3 regions of the Citrobacter sp. FDAARGOS_156 genome follow, and region 3 is predicted to be linked to each of the others. Evidence: predicted binding sites of a transcription regulator. Region 3 holds the regulator's gene; each other region holds the start of a gene.
What was found. Region 3 encodes PurR, which represses purine synthesis genes. Its sites were predicted from a motif close to CANGCAAACGTTTGCNTG; they were not measured.
Positions count from the first base shown of each region.

Region 1: the regulator PurR is predicted to act here: its motif matches at 2,615-2,632, upstream of pyrC (dihydroorotase).
Region 2: the regulator PurR is predicted to act here: its motif matches at 3,487-3,504, upstream of cvpA (colicin V production protein).

Region 1 is NZ_CP014030.2:3,154,266-3,160,647, reverse strand. It holds gene solA (N-methyl-L-tryptophan oxidase) at 1-326, opposite strand, end outside; gene bssS (biofilm formation regulator BssS) at 606-860, opposite strand; gene dinI (DNA damage-inducible protein I) at 1,200-1,445, opposite strand; gene pyrC (dihydroorotase) at 1,520-2,566, opposite strand; gene AL515_RS15560 (lipoprotein) at 2,672-3,232, opposite strand; gene mdtH (multidrug efflux MFS transporter MdtH) at 3,349-4,557, opposite strand; gene rimJ (ribosomal protein S5-alanine N-acetyltransferase) at 4,818-5,402, shown strand; gene AL515_RS15545 (YceH family protein) at 5,438-6,085, shown strand; gene AL515_RS15540 (Gfo/Idh/MocA family protein) at 6,087-6,382, shown strand, end outside.
Region 2 is NZ_CP014030.2:3,428,001-3,434,382, forward strand. It holds gene argT (lysine/arginine/ornithine ABC transporter substrate-binding protein ArgT) at 1-438, opposite strand, end outside; gene AL515_RS16800 (UbiX family flavin prenyltransferase) at 726-1,295, opposite strand; gene purF (amidophosphoribosyltransferase) at 1,392-2,909, opposite strand; gene cvpA (colicin V production protein) at 2,943-3,431, opposite strand; gene dedD (cell division protein DedD) at 3,652-4,320, opposite strand; gene folC (bifunctional tetrahydrofolate synthase/dihydrofolate synthase) at 4,310-5,578, opposite strand; gene accD (acetyl-CoA carboxylase, carboxyltransferase subunit beta) at 5,771-6,382, opposite strand, start outside.
Region 3 is NZ_CP014030.2:2,477,951-2,484,332, reverse strand. It holds gene AL515_RS12075 (MFS transporter) at 1-605, opposite strand, end outside; gene cydH (cytochrome bd-I accessory subunit CydH) at 783-872, opposite strand; gene purR (HTH-type transcriptional repressor PurR) at 1,170-2,195, shown strand; gene punR (DNA-binding transcriptional activator PunR) at 2,192-3,124, opposite strand; gene punC (purine nucleoside transporter PunC) at 3,236-4,441, shown strand; gene cfa (cyclopropane fatty acyl phospholipid synthase) at 4,732-5,880, shown strand; gene AL515_RS12040 (riboflavin synthase) at 5,922-6,382, opposite strand, start outside.

The DNA of each region.
Region 1 (6,382 bases), 680 kb from region 3:
CACTGTTTGGCACTTTGCGCCACGGTCGCTAAAAAGGTCGAATCTGCAGGACCCAGGTTGATAACGCCAGAGCGAACAAAAACAGGCTCTTCATTTTGTGCGGAAAGTTCATCCCACAATGTTTGCGCACGTAGCACCAGCGGAACGTATTTTTCACCTTCGCCATACGCATGACGAATTAATCGTGTATCGCCGTGGTGGCTGCCCTGTTGATGCGGTGGCATATGCGCATCGATCATCAGAACGTTGAGACCGGCGCGAGTGGCGTAGTATCCGGCTGCGGCGCCCACGGAACCGCTGCCAATAATGATTAAGTCGTATTTCATCCGCTTCTCTCTGCAATCGCGATAGTATACCTTAAATAATTCGAGTTGCAGGACCAAACGCCCGGGCCGTTTTGAACAGCGCCCCCGAAGGGGTGAGGCCGTAAGGCCGAATCACGCGGCGACGCAGCGAATCCCAGGGATGGGCCGAGTAATAAAGCCAACGCATATGCAACTTGAAGTATGACAGGTATAGCAGAGTAAATAACTGACCCGGAATATTCAACCTGCAAATAAGAAAGGCACCATGAAGGTGCCTTTTGATGGTGTGATGTATCAGGTTTAATGTCGCTGATACTCATTTACCTGGTAATCGCCAGATTCAATTTTAGCGATTCCGGCTTCTAATATCGAAATAAATTGCCTGGCAACATCAGTGGTTAACCAGAGCGTTTGACCGACCTCAGTCCCATCCGGGTCCGGACGATTCGGGGTCTGGTAGTGCAAACGCAGCATCAGCGCATCGTAGCTATCAACAGTGCTGATGTCCCATCCTACAAGCGGATGAGTCTGAATGACTTCATTATTCTTTTCCATCATGCCCCCTAATTCGTGTTACTAGACAACGGTTTTCGAGGTTCAATGCGTTTTTTTCTGAAGCAACTTCAGTATATCAATAAATAAGGGTATTCATTGAAAATTTAAAGAGGGCGGCGCATAAATTTTTTGTTTTCAGTGTTATATGATTAATAAAACAACATGTCATTCATTTTTTTTTAGCATGTTGTGCAATTATTTTGGTGTTTTGATTAAAAGATAATCAATGTGTTTAATATAAATTATCTGCTAGCGTGGTGAATGCAAGATTGATTTAAAGGATGCACGCATAAAAAAGCCGGGGCGACCCGGCAAACAAACATCACTGCATATCATTTTTTATTCGTTGATGAACCAGTCATCCGCGCTTTCCCAGGTTTCCTGTAGGATTTCGCTGATGCGTTCTTTGTCCTCTTTTGTTGCGCCAATAACCGACAAGTTGTTGGTACCGGCATAACGAACGGTAACGTTACCTTCGTTATCCGGAAAATGATGATGAATACGGCGGGAGAGTTCATCTGCCAGCGCGTCGATAGCACCGGCTGGTAAAGGTGAAGTTTTGGCAATAGTGACTTCAATATGCATAATAGCCCCCTGTTGTTTATACTGGTTATTTATACAGTTAACTGCGCCAGTTGACAACAGGAGGCTACACTTTTTTAGCGTTTTACTGACCAGCGTACCGTTTCACCGCCAAGGAAAGGCACCAACGTATCGTTTTCCAACGCAATGTTCTCCGGGACCAGGTGCTCCACGCGTTCCAGCTCAATAAAGGTCTCATTCACCGGCAAACCATAGAACTGTGGGCCATTGAGTGAGCAGAAGGCTTCGAAATGGTCCAGGGCGTTCATCTCTTCGAACACAGTGGCATAGCTGCCCAGCGCGGTTGGCGCATTAAAGCAGCCCGCACAGCCGCAACTGGACTCTTTACGATGACGCGCATGCGGTGCGGAGTCGGTACCCAGGAATGCACGACTGAATCCGCTGGCAACCAGTTCACGCAGCGCCTGCTGGTGAACGTTACGTTTGAGTATTGGCAGGCAGTACAGATGCGGACGAATTCCACCGACCAGCATATGGTTGCGGTTAAACATTAAATGCTGCGGTGTGATGGTTGCTGCAAGAAGCTCGTTACCATCGCGCACGTATTCGGCGGCATCTTTGGTCGTGATATGTTCAAACACCACTTTTAGCGCGGTTAAACGCTGACGTAAGGGATCCATCACCGTTTCGATGAAACGTGCTTCGCGATCGAAAATGTCGATATCAGCGTGCGTCACTTCACCGTGCACCAACAGTGGCATCCCCAATTTTTCCATGCGCTCCAGTACCGGCATAATGGCATCGACCGAGGTTACACCCTGTGTCGAGTTGGTTGTTGCATTAGCGGGATAAAGTTTCGCGGCGGTGAAGACGCCTTCATTGAATCCACGCTCAAGTTCATTAGGATCCAGCGTGTCCGTTAAGTAGCAGGTCATTAACGGAGTAAAGCTATGTCCGGCGGGTACAGCGTCCAGAATGCGCTGACGGTACGCAATGGCCGCATCAACTGTCGTGACCGGCGGAGCGAGGTTTGGCATAACGATCGCGCGACCATAAGTTTCACTGGTATAAGGCACGACAGTTTTCAACATGTCGCCATCGCGAAGGTGAAGGTGCCAGTCGTCTGGGCGGCGGATCTTTAAAACCTGGGATGGTGCAGTCATTAATATGCTCCGGCTGAGGATAGTCTTTTTTGCCGGAAACAAAGGATAAGCGGAAACGTTTTCGTTTGCACGAAAAAAAAGGGCGCATTAGCGCCCTGTTGTTTATTAATCGGTGAACGGGATAATGATTTCACCCGGTTTAACCTCAATCCCTTTCGCCAGTTTTTTCGCCAATGCTTCGCCTTTGCTGCTGTCTTCACGCAGAATGTAGGCCGGTTGCTGGTTAAAGTAATTCCGCAGCGACTGATTTAAGTAGGGCATCAGAGTTTGCAGTACAGATTGCATTTTCTCTGGTGTGACGGTCGCATCGACCACTTCCATTTCTTGCAGATAAATCGCGCCTTTTTCTTTATTGAAGACTGGCAATGCTTTTAACTTCAACTTCATGGTCGCTTTCTGGCTACCAAAAAGGGAATTCATATCCAGATTGGCGTCGCCTGTCAGAGTCACTTTATTCGGTTCTTCGCGACCAATCTGGCTGGCGAGATTGGTCAGTACGATGTGGGCTTCAGCAACGCCAGGCAGACCAATATCTTTCGAGAAGTCGTTATGCTTAGCCAGTGCCTGATTAATCTCTTGCTCGCTAACCGTGTATTGTGTGAGTTGATTACAACCAACCAACAGGCCGCTGACAATCAGTGCAGCAGCAAAAAAAATCTTTTTCATGGGGTTCCTCAACATGATACTTGTGGCGTAATCGTGACACAAAGCAGCATCCAGCACCAGCGGCCCGGGCACCAGCAGAAAAAACTGAAATTGAGTCCGGGACGTCTGGTCAGCTATCAGGCATCAGGTTCCAGCATGCCGCGTGACGGGCGTTTATGGCTAAACTGCCAACCCAGCGCGAGGAAGGTGATAAAGCCGATAATGCCGAGCATCATCCACGGGAGTTCTGGCTGTGACAGTGCTTTACCCATGTCAAACAGCCAGCCGCCACCGATATAACCGATGGCACCGCCGATGGCTAATCCGAGGCGGCTAAAGCCCATGTAACTGCCCCGTGCGCGCGCATTTGCCAACGACGCGCTCAACGTCTCGCGCGCCGGTTCGGCGATGATAGAACCGATATAGAAGGTGCAAATCAGGGTGAACAACTGCTGCAAATTCCCGACGAGGCCAATGGGCATCATGCTCAGAGACATAACCAGCAGACCCGCCATCAGACGATGTTCAAGGCGAAAGCGTTTTTCACTCCAGCGTGCAATCGGGTACAGCAGCGTTAAAGAGAGACATGCCTCGATGGCATACATCCATTTCACGGCGGCCGGTGAGCCAGCGATGTCGTTCACCATGATGGGCAGCATCAGCATCACCTGTACCGCCAGCATGTAATAGCCCGCCAGCGTCAGCACATAGGTGACAAAGCGCTTGTCATGCATCACGTGGCTCATCCCTTCGCGCACCGGAATTTTCACCGTCGACAGTTTCCATGCCGGGAGCAGCCAGGCGTTAAACGCCGCGCACAGAACGAACAAAATTGCGCCGGTGGCACATACCAGACGGAAATCGTACTGTAACAGCCAACTGCCGAGCAATGCGCCGACCACGGCACCGGCACTGTCCTGCATCATCAGAATAGAAAAAAAACGCCCGCGCTTTTCCGGGCGGATCAGTTTGACCACCAGCGCCGAGCGGGGCGGGTCGAATAACGTACCACCTAAACCGGAGAGGAAACAGGAGAACCACAATAGCCAGGGTTCGTGTGCAATCCCCATCGTGGCGAACCCGGCGGCACGCATCAGCATACCGGTCACAATCATCGGTTTGGCACCAAAGCGGTCAGCAATTGCGCCGCCAAAAATCCCCAGACCTTGCTGGATAAATTGGCGCAATCCAAGTGCGATACCGACCATCACGGCGGCCCAGCCCATTTGGTCGACGAAACGGATAGAGATCAGTGGGAAAACGACAAAGAAACCCAGCACGACCAGCATATTATCGATGAGCAGGAAATATTTACCCAGGTTCCTTGCCTGCGAGACTTGCGACATTTCCCCTCCAGGGAAAAAACTCGTCACTCGGTGGAGAGTTTAAAAGATAAGCACCTTCTATTCTGCGGTGTCGTTTGTGCTTTTCCCACCCTTGGCGGGACAATATTTTTTTATCAAAAGTCAGTCTTGATAGAGAGTTTTCATCAAAATGTGTGAATAATTCAAAAAATGGCATTTTGCTCTTTTCACACGGTGTATTTGCACAGGTATAGTAATGCGAATTGCGTATTGAAGACGTTACGGGAAGGAGTAGGTATAGAATGTTTGGCTATCGCAGTAACGTGCCAAAAGTGCGCTTAACCACGGACCGCCTGGTCGTGCGTTTGGTGCATGAGCGTGATGCCTGGCGTCTGGCAGATTATTACGCAGAGAATCGTCATTTCTTAAAGCCCTGGGAACCTATCCGCGATGAAAGCCACTGCTACCCCTCTGGCTGGCAGGCGCGTCTGAGCATGATCTCTGAATTCCATAAACAAGGCACAGCCTGGTATTTCGCGTTGCTCGATCCTGACGAAAAAGAAATTATCGGCGTTGCGAACTTCTCGAACGTGGTGCGCGGATCTTTCCACGCCTGTTATCTTGGTTATTCCATTGCGCAGAAGTGGCAAGGGCAGGGGCTGATGTACGAAGCCCTGACCGCCGCTATTCGTTATGTGCAGCGGACGCAACATATTCACCGCATTATGGCGAACTACATGCCACACAATAAGCGTAGCGGCGATTTGCTGGCGCGACTCGGCTTTGAGAAAGAAGGGTATGCAAAAGACTATCTGCTGATTGATGGACAGTGGCGCGATCATGTGCTGACGGCGTTGACTACATCAGAATGGACCCCCGGTCGCTAAGTTTCAGGCGCACGGCCTGAATAATGGAGAAGACGATGAAATACGAATTAACCGCCACCGAAGCCCGTGTGATTGGCTGCTTATTAGAAAAGCAGGTTACTACACCGGAACAATATCCCCTTTCCGTGAATGGTGTGGTGACCGCGTGTAATCAAAAAACCAACCGTGAACCGGTGATGAATCTATCGGAAGCCGACGTGCAGGATCAGCTTGATAACCTGGTAAAAAGGCATTTTCTGCGTACGGTGAGCGGCTTTGGTAATCGCGTGACCAAATACGAACAACGGTTCTGTAATTCAGAGTTTGGCAATCTTAAGCTTAGCGCGGGTGAAGTGGCATTGATCACCACGCTGTTACTCCGTGGCGCTCAAACACCGGGTGAATTACGTAGCCGCGCATCCCGAATGTATGAGTTCAGCGATATGGCGGAAGTGGAGTCGACGCTGGAGAAACTGGCTACCCGGGAAGATGGCCCTTATGTGGTCCGCCTGGCGCGTGAACCTGGGAAACGAGAAAGTCGTTATATGCACCTGTTTTGTGGCGAGGTTGATGAGTCACTCGCTGCGGCAGATGAACCGCAGGCGGCGTCTGGAGATTTGCAGGCGCGTGTTGAAGCGCTGGAAACCGAAGTGGCAGAGTTGAAACAGCGGCTCGATTCGTTATTGGCACACCTGGGAGACTAACGTGGGAAAATTGCGTATTGGCGTGGTCGGGTTAGGGGGCATCGCGCAAAAGGCATGGTTGCCAGTGTTGGGCGCATCTGCGGACTGGACGCTGCAGGGCGCATGGTCTCCCTCGCGGGAAAAAGCGCAGCGTATTTGTGAGACCTGGCGAATGCCATACGTTGATTCCGTACAGAATTTAGCGGCAACCTGTGATGCCGTTTTCGTTCATTCCAGTACCGCCACTCACTACGCCGTAGTGAGTGAATTGCTGAATGCCGGCGTTCATGTTTGCGTGGACAAGCCGCTGGCAGAAAA
Region 2 (6,382 bases), 950 kb from region 3:
GGCTTCCTGAGTAGAGCCTTGCAGCACGCCAACGTGTTTACCCTTGAGGGAATCCAGAGTCGGTTTAATTGGGGAACCTTTCGCGGCGATCAGACGTGAGTCTGCTGCGTAAAGTTTGTCTGAGAACGCAATCTCTTGCTGACGCTTCTCGGTGATAGAAAGCGAGGAGATAATGGCGTCAATTTTTTTCGCTTTCAGCGACGGGATCAGAGCATCAAAATCGCTGGCAACCCAGGTACATTTGATCTGCATGCGCTTACACATCTCGTTTCCCAGATCGATATCAAAGCCGACAAAGTCGCCTTTGGCATCTTTAGAGGAAAAAGGTGCGTATGTTGTATCTGTACCAATACGAACCGTCTGCGGAAGTGCTGCGTAGCTGGCCGCGGTGGCGGAAAGTCCTACCAGCAAAGACAAAGCAAGAACCGTCTTCTTCATACATAACCCTCAAGTGGCGTAATTTTATTATGTTTTACGTTGTGTTGTGTGTTTGCAGACTTTTTCATGCAGGTCTTATGCCATTTTCGCGTCGATGAGGATATTCGACGTTAAATATGTTAATAAAACGTTGCAATAATGTCCTGATTTTGAAGATAGCAGGTCTGACGGTTGAACCGCAGCGTTTCGTTGAGTTTTAACGAATTAAATGTTGAGGATATGATCGCGGTTACAAAATTGCCCTGAAACAGGGCAACAGATGTTTCTTTGCACGCTAATGGAACGGCTCACGCCCCTCGCCAGCGGGTGAACAGATCCTGTGGAAGGGTAATATCAAACTGGTCAAGCACGCGGTTAACCGTTTGATTAATCACATCATCGAGCGTTTGCGGGCGATGATAGAACGCCGGGACAGGCGGCATAATTACTGCGCCAATTTCTGCCGCCTGGGTCATGAGGCGCAGATGCCCCAAATGCAGCGGCGTTTCGCGCACGCACAGCACCAGCGGGCGGCGTTCTTTCAACACCACATCTGCCGCACGGGTCAGCAGCCCATCGGTATAGCTATGAACGATGCCGGAAAGCGTTTTAATGGAACACGGCAGGATAACCATTCCGGCGGTCTGAAAAGAGCCGGAAGAGATACTGGCGGCGATATCGCGCGTATCGTGAGTCACATTCGCCAGCGCCTGTACGTCACGCACGGTGAGGTCCGTTTCCAGCGCCAGCGTCTGCCGGGCAGCGGCACTCATCACCAGATGGGTTTCCACATCGGTAACGTCACGCAAAACCTGCAGCAGGCGCACGCCGTAAATTGCCCCGCTTGCGCCAGAAATACCAATGATGAGTCGTTTCATGTGTAATCGCCCTTACTTGCTCAGGGCCGACTTTGCAGGAAATTACGGTGAGTTGCAAGCAAGGGTGCAGGTTGCGCCCTTGCTTGCGAGCAAACATTAACCTTCGTTGTGCATCTCAAGGTTTTCCGCTTCGTTCTGACGCAAAATCGCTTTGGCGTCGTCATTACGCAGGGAGTCGAGGAAATCGAGATATTGCTGGTCGACGTCTTTGGTGACGTACACGCCGTTAAACACGGAACATTCAAACTGCTGAATATCCGGGTTCTCAGCACGGACGGCTTCAATCAGATCGTTCAGATCCTGGAAGATAAGACCATCTGCGCCAATTATCTGGCGAATCTCGTCCACTTCGCGACCATGAGCAATCAGCTCCGTCGCCGTAGGCATATCGATACCATAAACGTTCGGGAAGCGAATTTCCGGGGCAGCAGAGGCCAGATACACCTTCTTCGCGCCGGCCTCACGCGCCATCTCGATAATCTGTTCTGAGGTCGTACCGCGCACGATGGAGTCATCCACCAGCAACACGTTTTTATCACGGAATTCCGCACGGTTGGCGTTCAGTTTACGGCGCACGGATTTACGGCGCAGCTGCTGGCCTGGCATGATAAAGGTACGGCCCACGTAGCGGTTTTTCACAAAACCCTGACGGTACGGCTTACCGAGAATACGGGCAATTTCCAGCGCGATATCACAGGAGGTTTCCGGAATCGGGATCACCACGTCAATGTCCAGATCTTCCCATTCACGAGCAATTTTTTCGCCAAGCTTGGTACCCATGTTTACGCGGGCGCTGTAGACGGAAATCTTGTCGATAAAGGAGTCAGGACGTGCGAAGTAGACGTATTCAAACAGGCACGGATTGCTGACCGGGTTATCGGCACACTGGCGGGTAAACAACTGACCTTTTTCGGTGATATAAACCGCTTCGCCAGGGGCAACGTCGCGCAGGAATTCAAAGCCCAGCGTATCCAGCGCTACGCTCTCGGAGGCCACCATGTATTCGGTACGACCATCGCCGATATCACGTTTACCCAGCACCAGCGGGCGGATGCCGTTCGGATCGCGGAAAGCAACCATACCGTGGCCGATAATCATCGCCACGCAGGCATAGGCGCCGCGGATCTGGCGGTTGGTTGCGGCAATAGCAGCAAAAATATTGTCGGCTTCCAGCGGATAGTGGCGGAAATTATCCAGCTCGCTGGCGAAAATATTCAGCAGAATTTCAGAATCTGAAGTGGTATTGATGTGGCGGCGCTTTTCTTCAAACAGCTTTTTACGCAGCTCATGTGCGTTGGTCAGATTGCCATTGTGGGCAAGCGTGATGCCATACGGTGAGTTGACGTAGAAAGGTTGGGCCTCAGAGGCGCTGGAGCTGCCAGCCGTTGGGTAACGCACATGACCAATGCCCATGTTGCCCTGCAAACGCTGCATGTGGCGCGCTTCAAAAATGTCGCTCACCATTCCGTTCGCTTTACGCAAGCGGAAGCAGTTGTTGGCATCAATGGTGATGATGCCAGCGGCATCCTGGCCACGATGCTGGAGCACCGTTAACGCGTCATAAATCGACTGGTTTACCGGCATAACACCGGCGATACCGACAATACCGCACATACGTCTTTTCCTCGTTCAGCAACAACCCAAAGTTTATACTTTGGGCAAGAAACTTGACGAGCTTTGCAGATAGTCAAAGAACCATCTGATGATGAAACTGAACTGCGGGATCAGCTGCGACTTACTCCAGTCTTCACTTTTCGACAGACCGGTAAATGTATCGAGAAAGAACAAGATGGCGGCGACGATCAGCGCCCCTCTCAGAGCTCCGAAGCAAATCCCCAACACCCTGTCGGTACCCGACAGGCCTGTTTTCTCTACCAGCTGGCCTATCACAAAGTTAACGATAGCGCCGACGATAAGTGTCGCGATGAACAGTATCGCGATAGCAATCCCATTTCGAACCAGTTCGTCTTCAAAGCCCGTAAACCAGACAGACAGGTAAGTGTAGTAATGGCTGGCGACAAAGAAAGCACAACCCCAAGTCACCAACGATAATGCTTCACGAACAAAGCCACGGATCAGGCTAACCAGACAGGAAAAACCAATCACCGCGATAATGGCGTAATCAATCCAGACCATATGTGTCCCACGATTTTACGCCCTGTCGTCCTGTTCGGGGCGCATTCTAACAGAAAAAGAAAACGTTTGCGTAGGGATTTCCTTTCCACGCGTAAATAAAAATGGCGCTGAAAAAATCTTCAACGCCATACCGTTTTATGCCTCTTCGGGCACTGCCGGATAGCGATGAAAACACCGAATCCGGCCTGAATAAGAGCTGCGCCGTAAACAGCGCAATCCCTTAATTAGGGGTGTACCCCATCACGACGCCACTCAAACCAGAGATCTTCTGCAACTCGCCCAGCGAGTTCTTCAGCTTATCTTTGGAGGCGTCCGGCCCCACGAGAATGCGGGTTATTTTACCCTGCACCGGCGTTGACGGGGAAGTATATACCCGGAAGCCCGCGCCACGAAGTTTGCCCACGATCTCATTGACCTTATCCGCATTTTTCAGCGCACCGAGTTGTACAACGTACGCTTTCCCGGTCGGCGCTGGCGGTTCCTCAGCAGCCGGTTTAGGCGCTGGGGCTGGCGCAGGAGCAGGCGTCGGAGCGACGGCAACAGGCTGCGGCTTCGGTTTGGGTTTCGGCTGCTCTACGGGCGCTGGGACAGGATCTAACTCCGCGCTGTTTGCCGTCGTCAAACGTGAAGGATCCAACGATGGCGCGGCAGCATCTCCCGCACGAACCTCTTCTGCCGCCCCTTCCGGCGGCTGGGTCGGCAGCGCCTGCGTTGCCGCTGGCATCATATCTGGTTCATCGCGATCGCCGGGTTTCGGCACCAGAGGGATCGCCGCAAACTCATCCTGATAATGTTTTTTCTGCCCGTCAAGCAGCCCAGGGAGCACAATCACCCCCAGCGCGACCAGCACAATTGTGCCGACTAATCGATTCTGAAACTTACTCGCCACCGCTTCTCCCCACGTCTATTACTTCCATGACATGTGCGACAGTGTGAAACGATCCACACACCAACACGGTATCTTCTGGCTTCGCCTCAGCCAGTGCCGCAGACCATGCCTGCGCCACGCTATCGTAGGCGTCGCCTTTGCCCAGATGCTCCAGCAATTGTTCTGCCGTTGCGCCACGCGGCCCTTCCAGGGGCGCACAGTACCAGACGTCAACCACGCTTTTTAACCAGGCTAACGTACCGGCAATGTCTTTATCATGTAGCATACCGATAACCGCAAGTACACGCCCGCTTTTCACTAACTTTTTCAGACGTCCGGTCAGATACTCTGCCGCATGCGGGTTATGGGCAACATCGAAAATAACTCGCGGCGACTCGCTCACAATCTGGAAGCGTCCCGGCAAAATCGCGTGTTCGATGCCGTCACGAATGGCCTGCTCGCTAACGTTCAGCCCGCTTGCGCGCAGCGCGGCCAGTGCGGTAGCAGCGTTAGGTTGTGGAACCTGCGGCAACGGCAGATGCGCCAACGTTCCGTGAGCATCCGTAAACGACCAGTCGTTCTCAGTAACCGCATAGCGCCAGTCCACGCCGCAGCGTTGCAAAATTGCCCCGCACTCTTGCGCGACATCCGCGATGGTGTAAGGCATTTCAGGTTCGCCGACGATAGCCGGTTTCTCAGCGCGGAAAATGCCCGCTTTCTCACGACCAATGCTTTCGCGATCCGGGCCCAGCCAGTCGGTATGATCAAGCGCAATACTGGTGATCACAGCCACATCAGCATCAACGATATTGGTGGCGTCAAGGCGCCCGCCCAGCCCCACTTCCAGAATAACGACATCCATCTGCGCCTGTTTAAACAGCCAGAGCGCCGATAACGTACCGTATTCAAAATAGGTCAGAGAAATATCGCCACGCGCATCTTCGATCTCAGCAAACGATGCGGTATGCGCTGACTCCGGCAGTTCACGCCCCTGCACGCGCACGCGCTCCGTGTAGCGCACCAGATGCGGTGAACTGTACACTCCGACTTTATAGCCTGCTGCGGCCAGCACCGATTCCAGCGTACGACAGGTCGTGCCTTTTCCGTTGGTTCCTGCCACCGTAAACACAAATGGCGCGGGTTTCAACACACCCAGTTTGCGCGCTACCTGGCTTACGCGTTCAAGGCCAAGATCGATGGTTTTACTGTGCAGGTTTTCCAGATAAGAAAGCCACGACGCCAGGGGCGACGCGGCTTGAGGAATACGTTTATTGTCCATGATGCCTGTAATTTTATTACGTAGAAAAAAGCAAAAGGCAGCGCCAGTTGGCCCTGCCCTTTTTTACTCGTCGTCTTTCAAGCTGCAGGTGTGTTGGCTGCTCTCGCTCACCCGAATCACTTGCCTGTGCAGGCTCATCGGGGTTCACTCTCATGCCGCCTTCCTGCAACTCGAAATCCATAGAGTAAGTTATCAGGCCTCTGATTCCTGATCGGGTACCGGAGATACCACCTCGCCTTCACGCGGCTCATCCGGATTCGGCGCAGGAAGATTCATCAGCTTCGCCAGAATGCTTGCCAGTTTCAGGCGCATTTCCGGACGGCGGACAATCATATCGATAGCGCCTTTTTCAATCAGGAACTCGCTGCGCTGGAATCCCGGCGGCAGTTTCTCACGTACGGTTTGCTCGATAACACGCGGACCCGCGAAGCCGATCAGTGCTTTCGGTTCTGCAATGTTGAGATCGCCCAGCATCGCGAAGCTTGCGGAAACACCACCCATTGTTGGGTCGGTCAGTACAGAAATATACGGTAAACCGCGTTCCTGCATTTTCGCCAGCGCAGCAGAGGTTTTTGCCATCTGCATCAGAGACATCAGAGCTTCCTGCATACGCGCCCCGCCAGAAGCGGAGAAGCAGATCAGCGGACAGTTGTCTTCCAGTGCCTGCTCAACGGCACGGACAAAACGCGCGCCGACCACAGAGCCCATGGAGCCGCCCATAAACGCGAACTCGAATGCTGCAGCAACGACCGGCATACCATGCAGCGTGCCTTTCATCACCACCAGCGCATCTTTCTCGCCGGT
Region 3 (6,382 bases):
TGCGGACGCATGAGTACCGCCAGTTCGCTGCGGACATCCGGGCGCTCTCCTGCCCCACCTTTGGGTAATGAGAAGAACAGGCTGACCATGGCGATAACACCCAGTCCCGCCGTCGCCATAAAGGACATACGCCAGCCGATGGTTTCCCCAAGCCAGGTTGCTGCGGGAACACCGCCAATATTGGCAATTGTTAACCCCATAAACATAGTTGCTACGGCACTGGCCTGTTTGTGTTTGGGCACCACGCTTGCGGCAACCACAGAGCCAAGGCCGAAAAATGCCCCGTGGTTAAGACTGGTCAAAATGCGCGACAGCATCAGCGTCGTGTAATCCGGAGATATCGCCGAAAGTACATTACCCAACGTAAAAATGGCCATCAGGAAGATAAGCGCATTGCGACGCGCACGATGGGACAGCAGTAATGTCATCAGCGGGGCGCCAACCATCACGCCTACCGCATACGCGCTGATTAACATCCCTGCGGCCGGAATGGATACATCCACGCCTTTGGCAATGACGGGTAGCAACCCCATAGGAGAAAATTCGGTCGTTCCAATGCCAAACGCACCTATCGCCAGCGCCAGTAAAGGATAATTTAGTTTCATCTATCGACTCCGTAACGTCGAGCCTTGGCACGACACATCATAAGAGTCAAAAGCATGACATTGATCGCAAAATTAATAAAGTTAACAAAACTGCAAAAGACTTTTGCTTATTTGCAAAAAATAGGACGGAAAAGGCAAGCAGAAAGGATGAGGGAGAGCGAACTCCCTCGGGGGAAATCAGTGCAGTGCTGCAGTCAGGCCACCCGCGACAATCAGGCCCAGAACAATTATGGTCGTTACTAACGAAAATTTCAGATCGGTGCTCATCAAGTTTTCTCCTTTTTATTCCCACACAAAAAGTGATATTGCGCATTTTTACACACTTGAAAGCAAAAATCTCTCACGATTTATATTGATAACTGCTTTTAACTCTTCCCCTTTTCGTTAAGATCAGACAAAATTCCACGCTTACTTGATTAGCGTACCGGCCATTGACCCCTTCCTGACGTTCCGTGTCGTTTTCCCGGCGTGCCGCAACCCTGACGTTGCGTTGAGGGTGTGTGAAGGCAAACGTTTACCTGGAGTATTCTCAGGAGCTTAGGATATGGTCTGGAGTGAGATGTAATGGCAACTATTAAAGATGTAGCGAAGCGAGCAAACGTTTCCACTACAACCGTATCACACGTAATTAACAAAACGCGCTTTGTCGCTGAAGAAACGCGCAACGCTGTCTGGGCAGCGATCAAAGAGCTGCACTACTCCCCTAGCGCAGTTGCACGTAGCCTGAAGGTGAATCACACCAAATCGATCGGTTTGTTGGCAACCAGCAGCGAAGCGGCCTATTTCGCCGAAATTATCGAGGCCGTTGAGAAAAATTGTTTCCAGAAAGGCTACACCCTGATTTTGGGCAACGCCTGGAACAGTCTCGAAAAACAGCAGGCTTATCTGTCTATGATGGCGCAAAAGCGCGTAGATGGCTTGCTGGTAATGTGTTCAGAATATCCGGAATCACTGCTTTCCATGCTCGAAGAGTATCGCCATATTCCCATGGTGGTTATGGACTGGGGCGAAGCAAAAGCCGACTTTACCGATACCGTCATTGATAACGCTTTCGAAGGCGGTTACATGGCAGGCCGGTATCTGATTGAACGCGGTCATCGTGAGATCGGCGTGATCCCAGGACCTATGGAGCGTAATACCGGCGCAGGCCGCCTGGCTGGCTTCATGAAAGCGATGGAAGAAGCGCTGATTAAAGTGCCTGACAACTGGATTGTCCAGGGTGATTTTGAGCCTGAATCCGGCTACCGCGCTATGCAGCAAATCATCTCCCAGTCACATCGCCCAACCGCCGTATTCTGTGGTGGCGATATTATGGCGATGGGTGCGCTGTGTGCCGCAGATGAGATGGGACTGCGCGTGCCGCAGGATATCTCAGTTATCGGTTACGACAACGTGCGCAACGCCCGTTACTTCACCCCTGCGCTGACAACCATCCATCAGCCAAAAGATTCACTTGGTGAAACGGCCTTCAACATGCTGTTAGACCGAATCGTGAATAAACGTGAAGAATCGCAGTCCATCGAGGTACACCCACGCCTGGTAGAGCGTCGCTCCGTGGCCGACGGCCCGTTCCGCGATTACCGTCGTTAAGACTGTTGTGCGGGAGCCTCATCCGGCTCCCGCAGCCACTCTTTGTTCAGCGTTTCGCTATCCCCTAAATAGTCCAGCAGCCAGCTCAATGCCGGCGACGTATCGTTCTGTTGCCATGTCAGACAGCATGCGGCATCCGGGAACGGATTTTCCAGCTGTAACGCCACCCATTTTCCGCTATCGATCCACGGTTTAGCAAAATGCGTCGGTACCATCCCGACACAGAGTCCGGCTGACAAGCAGGTGGCCGATGATTCCCAGTCAGGCACCACGACGCGTTTTTGGTTGTCCAGTAGCCAGGTAATACGCTTTGGCAGCGTACGGGACGTGTCTTCGCGTACCAGCGATGGCCAGTTGCGCAACGTATCGTCACTGAGCGGTCCCGGCATTGCCGCCAACGGATGATGACTGGCCACCACGCAACTCCAGCTTAGCATTCCCATATCCCGGAACGTATAGCGCCCCCCTACCGGAATGGCCTGCGTTGCTCCGATAGCTAACTCCACCCGACCATCTGAAAGCGCGTCCCAGACGCCGTTAAACACCTCCTGAAAGACCAGAAGTTCCACATCATCGAAATGGCGGTAGAAATCCACGATCATCTGGCGGGTACGATCCGGGCGGACAATGTTATCGACTGCAATCGCCAACTGCCCGCGCCAGCCGTTGGCAATTTGCTGACATTGCTGACGGGTGATCTGCATTTTTTTGATAACAGATCGGCCTTCTTTTAAAAACCACGCGCCAGCAGGCGTTAATTCCACGTCCCGATGACGACGTTCAAAAAGTGGCACAGCCAGCCACTCTTCCAGTTGACGCACTGTGTAGCTTACCGCCGAAGGTACGCGGTGCAACTCCTGAGCAGCAGAACTAAAGCTACCGTTACGCGCCACCGCATCAACCACCTCAAGTGAATATTCAGACCACATATTCTGCCTGCAAAAAATTTGAAATCAGTAAGCAAATATTAGCGTTTCACAGCGAGAATTACACTCACTACACTCAGCGGCAATGTTCTATTGCTAAAAAGAGAAACGATAATGCAACCGGGAAAAGGGTTTTTAGTCTGGCTGGCAGGTCTTAGCGTGCTGGGTTTTCTGGCAACGGATATGTATTTGCCCGCCTTTGCGGCTATTCAGTCCGATTTACAGACGCCCGCCTCTGCCGTGAGTGCCAGCCTTAGCTTGTTCTTAGCGGGATTTGCCGTCGCACAACTTTTGTGGGGGCCACTCTCTGACCACTATGGTCGCAAACCTATTTTGCTGCTGGGCTTATCCATCTTCGCGCTGGGCAGCCTGGGCATGTTGTGGGTAGAAAACGCCACCGGCTTACTGGTGCTACGCTTTATTCAGGCCGTTGGTGTCTGTGCGGCTTCGGTTATCTGGCAGGCGCTGGTTACCGATTATTATCCTTCACAAAAAGTAAACCGCATTTTTGCCACCATTATGCCGCTGGTTGGATTATCCCCTGCACTTGCACCGTTATTAGGCAGTTGGATCCTGGTACATTTTTCCTGGCAGGCCATTTTTGCTACCCTTTTTGCGATTACCCTGATCCTGATGCTGCCGGCCCTGCGCTTAAAACCAACGGCAAAAGCGCGCGACGACAGCCAGGATAAACTGACGTTCGCTACGCTGCTGCGCTCCAAAGCATACCGTGGAAATGTACTGATTTACGCAGCATGTTCTGCAAGTTTCTTCGCATGGCTGACGGGTTCACCATTTATCCTTAGCGAAATGGGCTATAGCCCGGCTGTGATTGGTCTGAGCTATGTCCCGCAAACTATTGCATTTTTGATCGGGGGTTACGGCTGCCGCGCGGCACTGCAAAAATGGCAGGGTCGCCAGCTTCTGCCATGGTTGCTTATCCTGTACGCCATTAGCGTTATCGGCACCTGGGCTACAGGCTTTATTCACCACGTTGCGTTGGCTGAAATCCTGATCCCATTCTGCGTGATGGCCATTGCGAACGGGGCAATCTACCCTATCGTTGTCGCTCAGGCGCTGCGCCCATTCCCTCAGGCAACAGGGCGCGCCGCTGCGTTGCAGAATACGCTGCAACTGGGGTTATGCTTCCTGGCAAGCCTGGTCGTTTCGTGGTTAATCAGCACGCCGCTGCTCACGACCACCAGCGTTATGCTGACGACAGTGTTGCTGGCCGCGTTAGGTTACAAAATGCAGTCACAGGCTGAGAACACATCCTTGCCGGATGAGAGCGCGCAAGTTGCACACGGTGAGTCACATTAATCATTGTTGCGGGCATTTAGTTAGCCCGCTAACAATTTTCGGTTGAATAGCCAAAAATTCAGGCCTATACTGATTTTCGGTTGTTAATAAAACGATAAGATTTATAGAGTAACGGGAACAAGCAGGTTCCCGTTCTTCCATGGATGGCCTTTTCGGCAAGGGTTCCTCCCTTCCTCTGTTCTACGTCGGATTATAGATTCGCGGATTAATTCCGTGAGATTTCTCACAAAGCCCAAAAAAGCGTCTACGCTGTTTTAAGGTTCTGATCACCGACCAGTGATGGAGAAGCTATGAGTTCATCATGTATAGAAGACGTCAGCGTACCGGATGATGACTGGTACCGAATCACCAATGAGCTATTGAGCCGTGCAGGCATTACTATTAATGGCCCGGCACCGGCAGATATTCGCGTTAAAAACCCCGACTTTTTCAAACGCGTGTTGCAGGAAGGGTCGTTGGGTTTAGGTGAAAGTTATATGGACGGCTGGTGGGAATGCGATCGGCTGGATATGTTTTTTAGCAAAGTCCTGCGTGCAGGTCTTGAAAGCCAACTTCCCCGCCACTTCAGAGATACGCTACGTATCGCAACGGCCCGTCTGTTTAATTTACAAACCAAAAAACGTGCGTGGGTCGTTGGCAAAGAACACTACGATCTTGGCAACGATCTCTTTAGCCGCATGCTTGATCCCTACATGCAATATTCCTGCGCCTACTGGAAAGATGCCGATACCCTGGAATCTGCCCAGCAGGCGAAGCTAAAAATGATTGCCGATAAATTGCAATTGAAACCAGGTATGCGCGTTCTCGATATTGGCTGCGGCTGGGGAGGCTTGTCCCAGTTCATGGCGTCACAATACGGGGTGAGCGTGACTGGCGTGACTATTTCAGCAGAACAGCAAAAAATGGCGCAGACGCGCTGTGAAGGGCTGGATGTCACGATTTTGCTGCAGGACTACCGTGACCTGAATGACCGGTTTGACCGTATCGTTTCCGTCGGTATGTTTGAGCATGTGGGGCCGAAAAACTACAACACCTATTTTGACGTTGTTGACCGTAATTTAAAGCAAGACGGTCTTTTTTTGCTGCATACCATCGGCTCTAAAAAAACCGACAATAATGTTGATCCGTGGATCAATAAATATATCTTCCCGAACGGCTGTTTACCGTCAGTTCGCCAGATAGCCAACGCCAGCGAGCCACATTTCGTGATGGAAGACTGGCATAACTTTGGTGCGGATTACGATACTACCCTGATGGCCTGGCACGAGCGTTTCATAACCGCCTGGCCAGAAATTGCCGCCAACTATAGTGAACGCTTTAAACGGATGTTCAGTTATTACCTGAATGCGTGTGCTGGCGCATTTCGCGCGCGCGACATCCAGCTGTGGCAGGTTGTGTTCTCTCGTGGCGTTGAACACGGGCTCCGCGTTCCCCGTTAGACAGCATAGCCCCCGAACTACCGGGGGCTTTTTATTCCGACTTAAACGCCCGCTTCGCCAGTAACGTTGCTCATAGCGCTTTCACGCGCGGCCAATACACGTTCAACCGTATCAACAACAGCCTGTGTTTGCGGGTCGATTTCGATATTGACTCGCGCACCCAGTTTTTTCTTGCCCAGCGTTGTACGTTCCAAGGTTTCCGGAATCAAATGCACGCAAAAGCGTGTCGGTGTGACTTCGCCAACCGTCAGGCTAATACCGTCAATACCGATAAATCCTTTGTACAGGATATATTTCATCAGCAACGGATCCTGAACTTTAAACCACACCTGGCGGTTGTTTTCTGAGGTCAGAATTTTCGATACCTCGGCGGTAGTCATAATATGGCCTGACATTAAATGTCCGCCAATTTCATCGCTGAATTTTGCTGCGCGCTCAACGTTGACCAAATCGCCGACCTTCAGGTCACCCAGATTGGTGATTCGCAGCGTCTCTTTCATCA